DNA from 3 places in the Cohaesibacter intestini genome. Region 1 is predicted to be linked to each of the others. Evidence: predicted binding sites of a transcription regulator. Region 1 holds the regulator's gene; each other region holds the start of a gene.
What was found. The regulator PhoB, encoded in region 1, activates phosphate uptake and scavenging genes when phosphate is short. The targets are predictions, from matches to a motif close to TGTCATNNANCTGTCAT.

Region 1 (4,198 bases):
CAGGCCATTTTCCACCATGTGCTGCCCCTTGCCTCTCCGGGCATTCTGACCGGCACCATCATTGGTCTGGCTCAGGCCCTTGGGGAAACCGCACCGTTGCTGATGATCGGCATGGTGGCGTTCGTCAAGGATTTTCCAGTCAATCCGTTTGATCCGGCGACCGCCCTTCCGGTCCAGATTTACATGTGGGCCGGTGCAGCGGAACGCGCCTTTGTCGAGCGCACCTCGGCTGCCATCATGATCCTTCTGGGCTTCCTCGCCCTGATGAATATTTCTGCGGTGCTTCTGCGTCGCCGCTTCGAGCGTCGCTGGTAGTCAGCGACGCCGTGAACCAACGTTATTCCCGCGCTCGCCGATGACCACAGGTCAATCGAGTTCAGAACAAGCGAGCCCCGAACAGGATAGTGAAAGCATTGACCATGCAGGATACCAACCCGAATATTCAGAACGCCTCCGCGCGTGCGAAGCCGATCAAGATGTCCGGCGAGAAAGTCACCGTCCATTATGGTGAGAAGCAGGCTCTGTTCGATGTCGATCTGAAGATCGAAGAAAATCAGGTCACCGCACTGATCGGCCCGTCCGGCTGTGGCAAGTCGACTTTCTTGCGTTGCCTGAACCGGATGAATGACACGATCGACATTTGTCGCGTCGGCGGCGCCATCAAGCTTGGCGACAGTGACATTTACGACCCAAAGGTGGATGTGGTCGAGCTGCGTGCCCGCGTTGGCATGGTGTTCCAGAAGCCCAACCCATTCCCCAAGAGCATCTTCGAGAATGTGGCCTATGGCCCGCGCATTCACGGTCTTTGCCGCAACAAGGCAGAGATGGAAGAGGTTGTCGTCTCTTCCTTGCAGAAGGCCGGTCTGTTTGAAGAAATCAAGGACCGCCTTGATGAGCCAGGCACCGGCCTGTCCGGTGGGCAGCAACAGCGCCTGTGCATTGCGCGCGCCATCGCGGTCAGCCCGGAAGTCATCCTGATGGATGAGCCCTGCTCGGCCCTTGACCCGATCGCCACGGCAAAGGTTGAGGAGCTGATTGACGAATTGCGCGAGAATTACACCATCGTCATCGTGACCCACTCCATGCAGCAGGCTGCCCGTGTGTCTCAGCGCACCGCTTTCTTCCATCTTGGCAATCTCGTCGAGGAAGGCCAAACCGATATGATCTTTACCAACCCGAAAGATCAGCGGACGCAGGACTATATCACCGGCCGCTTCGGCTAAGCTTTTTGACTTCGCGGCAGGCTGGAATCAGCACATTCTGGCCGCCAAATGAGCGACTATCAGGGGAATACCAAGAATGTCTGATCATATTGTCTCGTCCTATGATGACGACCTGCGCGAGCTGACCGGCCGCATTGCCGAAATGGGTGGCCATGCAGAGCGCATGGTGGAAGAAGCTGTTAGTTCTCTGGTCCGCATGGACATGAGTGCGGCCCATGCAACGGTCGCAAAGGATGCGCTCATCAACAAGCTGGATCAGGAAATCGAAGAGAAAGCCGTTCTCACCATCGCCCGTCGCCAACCAATGGCGAAGGACTTGCGTGAGATTGTGGCAGCCCTGCGCATTTCCATCGATCTGGAGCGCGTTGCCGATCTGGGCAAGAATATTGCCCGCAACGCCTTGGCTCTGGAAGGCCGCAGCCATCCAAAGCAGTTGATGCACGGCATCGAGCATATGGCCGAGATCACTCTTGACCAGCTGCGCCGGACGCTGGATGCCTATACCGCCCACGACGAGAATGTGGCATTGGCCGTGGTCCAGAAGGACCGTGAAGTGGATGCCCTGTACAATTCGTTGTTCCGTGAGTTCCTCACTTACATGATGGAAGATCCACGCAACATCACCGTTTGCACCAACCTGCTGTTTGCTGCCAAACATCTCGAACGCGTCGGAGATCATGCAACCAACATCGCTGAAACGATCTATTATGTGAAAACCGGGCATACGATGGACGATCGTCCCCTGTGATGCTCAAGGAGCCGTCTGGTCTCCTGACATCGTCCATCAAAAACGGGCATGACGTCGTCTTGGATGTCGTGCCAACTTGAAGGTATGATCCGATTTTTTGCCCCTGCTGGCACGGATCTTCGGAATGTGGAACATTTGGCTATGAGCCCCAAAGTAATGATCGTGGAGGATGAAGAAGCCCTTAGCCTTCTTCTGCGTTACAATCTGGAAGCCGAAGGCTATCAGGTAGAGGTTATTGCCCGCGGTGATGAAGCGGAGAGCAGGTTGCAGGAAACCCTTCCAGACCTGCTGCTTCTGGATTGGATGCTGCCGGGACTGTCTGGCATCGAATTGTGCAGGCGCTTGCGTGCGAAACCGAAAACCCTCAAGCTCCCCGTCATCATGCTGACGGCGCGGGGCGAGGAATCCGAGCGCATTCGCGGACTTTCCACTGGTGCTGATGATTATGTGGTCAAGCCCTTCTCCGTACCGGAGCTGATGGCCCGTGTGCGGGCAATCCTGCGCCGGGCCAGCCCGGATCTGGTCGCAACCATCCTTAAGGCCGGAGATTTGGAGCTAAACCGGGAGACCCATCGCGTCAAACGCGCCAATCGCGAGGTCAATCTGGGCCCGACCGAATATCGTCTGCTGGAATTTCTGATGCAGAATCCGGGTCGTGTCTATTCCCGCGAACAGCTGCTCGATGGGGTCTGGGGCCATGATGTCTATGTCGACGAGCGGACCGTAGATGTCCATGTGGGGCGCCTGCGCAAAACCATCAATCGGGGCCGGGTGAAAGATCCCATCCGCACCGTGCGTGGCTCAGGCTACAGCTTCGATGACCAATTTGCGGTTGAGTGATCCGGTTATATTGATCGACAAAAAACCGGCCCTTGTTGTAGAGCCGGTTTTTTTGTTTGTTCTGTTTGTATCACAGCCTAGCGGCTGGCGACCTGATCCGTGTTGCGCTTCTTGAACAGACCGAAGAGGCCGCGCCGTTTCGGTTTTTTCACCTCGGCCACGGAGCGCTTGGGCTTGGTGATTTTTCTCACCACGCGCTGTTTCTTGACCTTGGCCGGCGTCTTCTTGGCATATTTCGGCAAGGAGGGTTTGGTCAACACAATGAAATCCGTGCCTTGTGGCGTGGTTTCGCGGCTGAAGCCACGATCGGATATGGTGAGCGATGCACCATTGCCAATCAGGTGATTAACCTGCGCGCGGACATGATCAGGAATGATGACACGATCGAGAATGTCTGTGGACGCCACGATCCCATCATCGGCGCCCGGATCAGTCACCCCATAGCGGTCTTGCAGCCTGGCTGTCAGCATGTCACCAAGAGCCAGCGCCCGCCAATCAAGCTTACCTTCTTCTTCACGCGAAAGCGACGCGGTGAAGAGGTGGGCGCCGAGCGCTTGCTCGGGATTGCGGATCTGGATCGGAGCATCGAACAGGGGCTTGAAATTGTGACGCACAAAGAGGTGGCCAGTCGGCACTGCGCCCTTGCCTGCTGCCTGATACAATTGCGCCAGCAGGGTCTGATCGATCTTGCTGGAGATTGAAGACTGGCGGCTTTCGATGCTGTCTTTCTTGGAAGCGACAAAAGCGTTGACAGCACTCAGTGTCATTTTGCCCACAAGGCCATCGGGCGCGCCCGCATCAAAGCCCAGTTTGTTCAGCAAGGTCTGGACTTCATGGACCAGATTGCCTTTGGCCTGACGGGTGATGAAAATACGCAAGGGCTTGTCGCTCTGGCGGATTTCAGCAAACCGGTTGAGGCGCTTGGCCATTTGATGGGCCAACGGATCAAGCGGTGGCTTGTCGGACAGGAGGGCAACCTTGCCAAAGGTCTTGGTGGCCTGGCGTTCGGCTGCCTGCACAGACGACAGTTTGTCGAAAGAGGTCATTTCCTCTGGCTGGAACAGCACCGGATGGGCAATCAGTTCCGGTGCAGCATCACGATTGGCTATCACCACATGGGCGCCACGCTCGGTGAGGCTGAAAAGCTTTTTGGCAAAGCCGTTGGGCAACCGGATGCAGCCATGGGACGCCGGATAGCTCGGCACAGAATTGGATTCATGCAAGGCAATGCCAGACCATGTCAGGCGCTGCATGTAAGGCATTGGTGCGCTGTTATAGAGGTTGGAGAAATGGCGGCGACGCTTTTCCAGAATGGAATAGATGCCGGTCGGGGTGGTGTGGCCGCGCTTGCCGGTCGAAACACGCGAGGTCGCAATTTCCTCACCGC
Region 2 (4,198 bases), on a different contig from region 1:
CTCCGACAGGCCAAAGACCAGACCATAGCCGCGGGTGAATTGTGGTGGCGCGGTGCGTGAGCCCTTGAACTGGTTGACCATCTGGCATTCGCTGACCTGAATGCGACCAATGGAGACCGCAAAGCCCAGCTCTGGCACCTCGACCATGACATCCACTTCACCAATGCGGATTTCGCCAGCGAAGGGATGGTTGCGGCCATAGCCGCGCTGGGTGGAATAGCCGAGCGCCAACAGGAAGCCCTCATCGCCACGGGACAGAGCTTGAAGGCGCTGGTCGCGGGTGAGCGGGAAATCGAGCGGCTTGCGGGTGATGTCGCCGGGCTCTGGCCAGTCCTGCTTGCCCTCTGGCAGCACACCATCGGGTTCCATCAGACCTTCACCGGCAATCAGATCAGAGACGCGCAGCATGGCTTCGGCGTCATCGGCCAGTTCGGCCGTTTGGGGGGCTGGGACTTCCTCGTCGCCAGCCAAGGCAGGGTCGAGCAGACGGTGGGTATAGTCAAAGGTCGGCCCGAGGATCTGACCACCGGGCAAATCCTTGAAGGTCGCCGAAATGCGGCGCTGGATTTGCATGGCGCTGCTGTCAATCGGCTCAGAATAACCAAAGCGCGGCAAAGTGGTGCGGTAGGCGCGGGTCAGAAAGATGGCTTCGATCAAATCGCCGCGGGCCTGTTTGATGGCCAGTGAGGCCAATTCGCGATCATAAAGCGCCCCTTCACTCATCACTCGATCTACGGCCAAAGACAATTGCTCGGAAATCTGGTCAAGCGACAGGGCATCGACATCGCGATCCCCCCGGCGGCGGTCGGCCAGCAATTGGTGCGCGGCCTCGATGGCGGTTTCTCCGCCCTTTACGGCAACATACATTTCAGCGCTCTCCTGCTTTGTGGCTGTTGATCCGGGTGGTGCGTGGCAAACAGGCAATGGCGTCCGGGGCAACGAGGATCACATCGACACCGCGTGGGAAGCGGCCATTGTTGGCGGCCCATTGGTCAAGGAAGAGCGGTGAGATGGGCGTGACGCTGAAAGGTGCAGTGGTCTTAATGCCGGGACCGGACAGGCTCCAGTCGCTGTCCTTGCTCAATTCGTCCACCATGATGATCAGGGTGGTGGAGCGATCTGGGTAGTCCTGCTGGCCTTGGGCGAAACTATCGAGCGAGGCGATTTTTTGGGCGTCACTCAGCACGGCAAAGGTGGCGCGGGCTGGCTCGACCGCAAAAGGCGCGCCGACATGGAAGGTCAGCCAATCAGCGACCGCTGGCTTGGCAGCAAGGCTCTCATCGAGCCAGAGCGGCGTGTCGGCATCGGCCAAGGTGGCCAAGACTGCGCCAGCCAATGGCATCAGGCCTGCGGGTGGTCTGGCATCGGTCTTGATGGACTTGATGGTGCCCGGGCGGGCCATGGCATCCATGATGGCGCGGAAAATGCGCTGGGTCTGAAGGGTTGGCTCACTCAAACCGCCCTGCATCGCCTTGGCGGTGTCCTTTGGGCTCGGCATGTTGGGTTGTGCGCTCTGCATCAATCGTCCCCTCTGACCATGGTGAAGAAATTGACCCTTGTGGCCTGCGTTTCTGCGGCATTCTGGTTGTCGCGCTCTTTGGCGGCTTGTTCCAACGGGGTCAGGATTTGGCGTTCGATCAGATCAGCGGTGGCGCGATCCGTGGCCAAGGCGTCGATGACCGCAGCCAGCTTCGTCTTGCCCGCATCGCGGCCGAGCATGATGGCATGGCCGATGGCACCATTTTCCATCCGCACCGTGGCGCGGGTGGCCGTGGCTTCGCCAAAATTGAAAGGCGCACCGCCGCCACCGATGCGACCACGTAGGGCGATCAAACCAGTTTCCGGGCCGCGCAGCAATTCGCAGCCGGGATCCAGTTCAAGGGAAAGCCAAGCCTGCAGCAAATCTTGCTTTGGAGCATTGGCCAAAATCGATAGTCGGCGTTGGTGGGCAAGCTGGTCGGCGGAGAGCGTCTGCGGCGTCGCCTGAGAGCTTTTTTTGTCTTCCATGGGAGATCCGTCGCATCTGGGGTTTAAATTTGTCTATTTTACTAGACAACCTATTTGATCCGACTTCTACGCACCAATGGTGACAGCTATGTGACGAAGGGATCAAAGACTGATGAAAGTCCTTAGGACATTGCGCCCCCTAGCGAGGCGATTGGAAATTGCATACGCTTTCCAGCAAGATACGCAAAAGTCTGTAAGCAGGAACTGGACTACAGCAGGCAATCGCGCTAAAGGACCAATCAGACCGGGCGGTAAGATCAAAGGACCGATTGATGGCTTCCGAGACCCTGAAAAGCGAGATTGAACGGCGCAGCGGCGTGGCCCTGTGGCGACAGATTGCCGATGCGATCCGGGCGGGCATATCCTCCGGTCTTGGGGATGACAGTGGCAAGTTGCCGCCCGAGATGGAGCTGGCCAAGCAATTTGGGGTCAATCGCCATACGGTGCGTTCGGCCATTTCGGCTCTGGTCAATGATGGCATATTGCGGGCCGAACAGGGACGCGGCACCTTCATCATCGAACCCAATCGCCTGACCTATCCGATTTCCAAGCGCACACGCTTTTCTGCGGGCATGGCGGCACAGGGCACGACGGGCAGCACGGTTCTTGTGAGCTGTGACCGCGTGGCTGCCAAGCATGATGTAGCAGAGGCGTTGGGGTTGCCGCTTGATGCGCCGGTTTTCAGCGCACGGACTGTCGGAATGGGGGACGATATTCCGGTCAGCCGGTCGACATCCTGGTATGATGCAGCGCGGTTTCCCGATTTTGCTAAACAATATCAATACCTTGGCTCGGTAACCAAGGCTTTTGCTGCGTGTGGGCTGTCAGATTATGTTCGGCATTCGACCATCATTGAGGCCTATCACGCGACGGTCGATGATGTGCGGATCATGCGGCTGACGCCCGGCGCCATCGTCTTGGTCACCCATGCGATCAACCATGATCTGAAGGGACGCCCGATCGAATATTCGAAAACCCGCTTTTCAGCGGACCGGATCAATCTGGAAATAGACATGAATGAAGAGGGGCAGCGATAAGGACAATCTGTGCGAACCGGGTCTCGCGTTTCTGGCTGTGGCGCGCGCGCATTCGCCCCTTGCTTTGTCATGAAATTTCCTCAAACTCAGGTTTTACAAGACTACCATTTTCCTCGAACTACCCATTTTTATTCGGAGATTTGATATGAAATTGACTAGCCCAGATTTTAACGACGGCGATCCGCTACCGCAAAAATCCGTGTCTGCCGGTCTTGGTGGACAGGACCTTTCCCCGATTCTGGTCTGGTCCGGTGTTCCGAGCGAAGCCAAAAGCCTTGCGCTGACCTGCTATGACCCTGATGCTCCGACCGGTTCTGGCTTCTGGCACATGATCATCACCAATCTGCCGGTCACCGAAAGCGGTCAGATTGCCAGCGATTCCCTGCCGGAAAGCGCGTTGAGTGCCTTGAATGATGCGGGCACTGAAGGCTTTACCGGTGCCTATCCTCCGCCGGATGATCCAGCCCATCGTTATATCTTCACACTACATGCGCTTTCTGTTGAGGCGATTGACACAACGAGCATGACAGGGGCCTATGTCCGGTTTAATATCATGCGAAACCAGATTGCCTCTGCAAGCATCACCGGCTTCTTCAAGAATGAAGGCTGAGCCGGTCACCTCGCAGATGTAAGGATCGCACAACAAGCCAGATCGGGCCGCGAGCATCGGCCTGATCATTGTTTCGAGAAAGACAATTCATGCAACGCGTCAATCCGCTCAAACTGAACAAACTCCAGCTGCGCACCCTTGTGCTGCTGCAAATTCTCGGCCGCACCCAACCCGATGAAGCTTGGGGATCCGATGGTTCGGTGACCATCCCGCGCCTGCCCCACCCGCATGGAGACCATTTCCATGTCGGCGAATTCACCGTGCATGCAGCAGATGCCAGCGGCTTCACCAATCGGGGTGTCTGGGCTGCCTTGGCCCGCAAGGGCATGGTCAAGAGCGCCGATGTGCCGCCGGTCGTGCTGACCAAGGAAGGCCTTGATTATCTGACGGGTCTCGACAAGCATTTCCTCGAAAAATCTGACCACTGAGATTGCCTGCGGGCCTGACGATCATCGGTTGCCATATACAGATGTACATCTGGACAAGGGCAACAGTTGGGACCAGACTTTTATGAGGGAACAGAACCCAAAACAGCCGTTTTCAG
Region 3 (4,198 bases), 1.0 Mb from region 1:
CTTCGGCAATCTGTTCCTTGGAAGACCCGGAACCACCATGGAAGACGAGGCTCAATGGCTTCTCGCCACCGCCGCGCTCTTTGGACACCAGAGCCTGAGAATGTTTCAGGATTTCAGGGCGCAGCTTGACGTTGCCCGGCGCATAGACACCATGGACGTTGCCGAAGGAAGCAGCCACGGTGAAGTGACCGATCTTGGACAGTTCATCATAGGCATACAGCACGTCTTCCGGCTGGGTGTAGAGGTTCGGATTTTCTGCATCCCCCTCTTCGAGCTCTTTGCCGATACCATCTTCTTCGCCACCAGTGACGCCCAGCTCGATTTCAAGGCTCATACCCATCGGAGCCATGCGCTTGAGATAGTCTGCACAGGTGCCAACATTGTCCTCGAGGGACTCTTCAGACAGGTCAATCATGTGCGAGGTATAGAGCGGACGACCGGTCGCGGCAAAATGCTTCTCGCCATGATCCAACAGACCGTCGACCCAAGGCAGAAGCTTGCGGTTGCAGTGGTCGGTATGCAGAACAACGCAGATGCCATATTCTTCAGCCAGCAAGTGAACATGCTGAGCAATGGACACAGAGCCGAGCACCCGCGCGCGCATCGCGTCAGGCGCACCCTGACCAGCATAGAACTGCGCACCACCGTTGGACATCTGCACGATGATGTCCGACTTGGCTTTGGCGGCCGCTTCCAGAACGGCATTGAGGCTGTTTGTACCGGTCACGTTGACGGCAGGCAGCGCGTATCCACCTTCCTTGCAGGCTTCCAGAAGTTGCAAATATTCGTCGCCTGTGACGACGCCGGGGCGCAGTTTGATTCCGCTCACGCTGATATCTCCTGTAGTGTCTTTGAAATGAATGAAGACTTGCTAATCGAATAGAGCATTCCCCTGCCTTCGTCTAGCAACATCAGACAAAAGTAGAATATATTTTCGCTGGTTGGAACGGATTTTTACACCCCTGTGAAGATCCTTATATCCCCGCTCAGCAGAGCACAGGCACCGGACCGACGCCCCAGCCACAGTCCCCGCAACATGGGACGGACAATCAATCCTCCGAGCTCTAGGCGGCCCGAATTCCGGGCAATTGTCCATTGGCCAGTGCCCGGTCGAGCGCCAGTTGCAGATCAGCGAAGCAGGAGCGCAGTGCCCGCCGACTGCCCGCCGGAGCGTCTGCGTGACCGGCCTCACCGACATGCAGGGTCAACACCGTAGGCCGATTGGCAAACAGCGGCATCTTGTAGGCCTTGACCATCGGCGCGAAACGAATGATCAGATCAATGTGTGGTGAATAGGGTTGCAGAAAGATATCGATCGGCTTGGGGCAATAATCCTCAGGCGCAAACTTCTCTTCGCGCAGCACATCAAAGAGCTTTCTCGACAGAGCGGCATCAGGCTCAAAACCGGCACTGAAAGCCCTGACAGCTTCCTGATGATGATTGAAATAGGCTTCGGCCAGAATGCTGCGACCATTGTTATGTTCATCGACAAACAGGATATTCGTTTGCAGCATGTGAGCCTCCCTCACTGAGATTGCAAAAATGACTTGGTGCCTGATTGACTTTTAGTGCCGGAATAAAGACTGGCACCTGAGTGACGGCTGGTGCCCGATGGCGAAGTAACCCACTTTTCCTACAGCCCCATGACAGGGATCGCGGCTGACCGCTTGTTATACAAAAATAATTTAATTGTTACGCAATAAGAGAATTTGGAAATTTTGATATCACCTACTTACAAGATGCAAGGATTGCAACTCCAAATCTTGCAATCCAGAGATTGAATGGCAACAAAGCAAACAAAAAGGCCGCTCCGAGAAACGGAACGGCCTTTCTAAATGTGTTTTGAGTCTTGCACCACGCGGTGCGCAACCAGCCTTCGCTTAAATCGAACGCTCGACGAGCATACGTTTGATCTCGGCAATTGCCTTGGCCGGGTTCAAGCCTTTCGGGCACACCTTGGTGCAGTTCATGATGGTGTGGCAACGGAAGGCACCAAACACATCATCAACCTGATCAAGACGTTTGCCGGTATATTCGTCGCGGCTGTCGATGATCCAGCGATAGGCTTGCAGCAACGCAGCAGGGCCAAGATACCGTTCGCCATTCCACCAGTAGGATGGGCAGGAGGTCGAGCAGCTGGCGCACAGAACACACTCATAAAGACCATCGAGCTTGGCGCGGTCTTCGTGGCTCTGTAGCCATTCGGTTTCCGGCGCGGGCGTGTCGGTCTTCAGATAAGGTTCGACAGCGGCATGCTGGGCATAGAAATTGTTCAGATCCGGCACCAGATCCTTGACCACCATCATATGCGGCAGTGGATAGATCTTGATGACCTTGCTCTTCACCTGATCCATACCGAAGGTACAGGCCAGCGTGTTGGCCCCATCGATATTCATTGCACAGGAACCACAGATCCCTTCGCGGCAAGAGCGGCGCAGGGTCAGGGTTGGATCGATCTTGTCTTTGATATACAGCAGACCATCCAGCACCATCGGGCCGCAATCTTCGCGGTCGACAAAGTAGGTGTCCATCTGTGGGTTTTTGCCGTCGTCAGGATTCCAGCGGTAAATGCTGAACTCGGTCAAGTTGGTCGCGCCTTCAGGCTTTGGCCAAGTCTTGCCTTCCTTGATCACTGAATTTTTCGGCAGCGCAAGTTCAACCATCTTTTCGCTCCGTTATCGGGTCTCGTCCAGATCGTTCCCAACGATCATGGACATCAAATTCGAAAAGGCCGGGCAGCCAGAGCTGCCCGACAGCGGGCGCATCAATAGACGCGGGCTTTCGGCGCAATCTTGGCCGGATCGATGCCACCTTCATCAGGGGTGGTCAGCGGATCCAGAACGACCGGACGATAGTCGAGGCGCGTGGTGCCATCTTCTTCCAGCCATGCCAGCGTATGTTTGCGCCAGTTTTCGTCGTCACGACCACCCATCGGACCATCTTTATAGTCTTCACGAGCGTGCGCGCCGCGGCTTTCCTTACGGGCTTCAGCGCCGACAACCGTTGGCAGAGCGTTGGCCATCAGGTTCTGAAGTTCGAGGGATTCCATCAAATCCGAGTTCCAGACCAGCGAACGGTCGGACACATTCATGTCAGCCATTTCGCCCCAGAGATCTTTCATCTCCTTGCAACCCTGCTCGAGCGTTTCCTGTGTACGGAACACGGCAGCGTTGTTCTGCATGCTCTTCTGCATTTTCAGGCGCAGATCAGCAGTCGGAGTTGGACCGTTGGCATGACGGACATTATCGAAATTGTCCATGATCTTGTCGAAGCAAGCCAGATTCGGCGTTGGGATCGCAGCTTCCTTGTCAATGACTTCCGCTGCCTTGATCGCCGCCGCACGGCCAAAGACCACAAGGTCGATCAGGGAGTTGGAACCAAGACGGTTGGCGCCATGAACGGACGCACAGGCAGCTTCACCCACAGCCATCAGGCCCGGTGCAACGGCATTTGGATCATCTTTGGTCGGTGCCAGCACTTCACCCCAATAGTTGGTTGGAATACCACCCATATTGTAGTGAACGGTCGGCAGAACCGGAATCGGTTCCTTGGTCAGATCGACGCCGGCAAAGATTTCCGCACTTTCGGAAATGCCCGGCAGACGCTCAGCCAGAATGGCCGGATCGAGGTGATCCAGATGCAGGAAGATATGGTCTTTATCAGGACCAACACCGCGGCCTTCACGGATCTCCATGGTCATGCAGCGCGAGACAACGTCACGCGAGGCCAGATCCTTGGCAGATGGCGCATAACGCTCCATGAAGCGCTCGCCTTCGGAGTTGACCAGATAGCCACCCTCACCGCGGGCACCCTCGGTGATCAGACAGCCAGAGCCGTAGATGCCGGTTGGGTGGAACTGAACGAATTCCATATCCTGCAGTGGCAGACCAGCGCGGGCCACCATGGCGTTGCCGTCACCCGTGCAGGTGTGGGCCGAGGTTGCAGAGAAGTAGGCGCGGCCATAACCACCGGTGCCGATCACAACCATTTTCGCATTGAAGCGATGGATGGTGCCATCGTCGAGGTTCCAGGCAACCACGCCTTCACAAACGCCATCATCACTCATCATCAGATCAAGCGCGAAATACTCGATGTAGAATTCGGCATTGTTGCGGATCGACTGGCCATAGAGGGTATGCAGGATCGCGTGACCGGTACGGTCAGCGGCAGCGCAGGTACGCTGAACGGCGGGACCTTC

Region 2: a site for PhoB is predicted at 2,087-2,103, ahead of phnG (phosphonate C-P lyase system protein PhnG). Genes of this name have one in related genera too.
Region 3: a site for PhoB is predicted at 1,633-1,649, ahead of DSD30_RS04520 (arsenate-mycothiol transferase ArsC). Genes of this name have one in related genera too.

The regions. Positions count from the first base shown of each region.
Region 1 is NZ_QODK01000001.1:24,152-28,349, forward strand. It holds gene pstA (phosphate ABC transporter permease PstA) at 1-315, shown strand, start outside; gene pstB (phosphate ABC transporter ATP-binding protein PstB) at 420-1,223, shown strand; gene phoU (phosphate signaling complex protein PhoU) at 1,300-1,971, shown strand; gene phoB (phosphate regulon transcriptional regulator PhoB) at 2,113-2,811, shown strand; gene DSD30_RS00145 (L,D-transpeptidase family protein) at 2,889-4,198, opposite strand, start outside.
Region 2 is NZ_QODK01000003.1:701,385-705,582, reverse strand. It holds gene DSD30_RS13850 (carbon-phosphorus lyase complex subunit) at 1-867, opposite strand, end outside; gene phnH (phosphonate C-P lyase system protein PhnH) at 869-1,519, opposite strand; gene phnG (phosphonate C-P lyase system protein PhnG) at 1,519-2,007, opposite strand; gene phnF (phosphonate metabolism transcriptional regulator PhnF) at 2,280-3,044, shown strand; gene DSD30_RS13830 (YbhB/YbcL family Raf kinase inhibitor-like protein) at 3,190-3,654, shown strand; gene DSD30_RS13825 (hypothetical protein) at 3,744-4,082, shown strand.
Region 3 is NZ_QODK01000001.1:1,050,421-1,054,618, reverse strand. It holds gene fbaA (class II fructose-bisphosphate aldolase) at 1-829, opposite strand, end outside; gene DSD30_RS04520 (arsenate-mycothiol transferase ArsC) at 1,065-1,514, opposite strand; gene DSD30_RS04515 (succinate dehydrogenase iron-sulfur subunit) at 1,881-2,663, opposite strand; gene sdhA (succinate dehydrogenase flavoprotein subunit) at 2,765-4,198, opposite strand, start outside.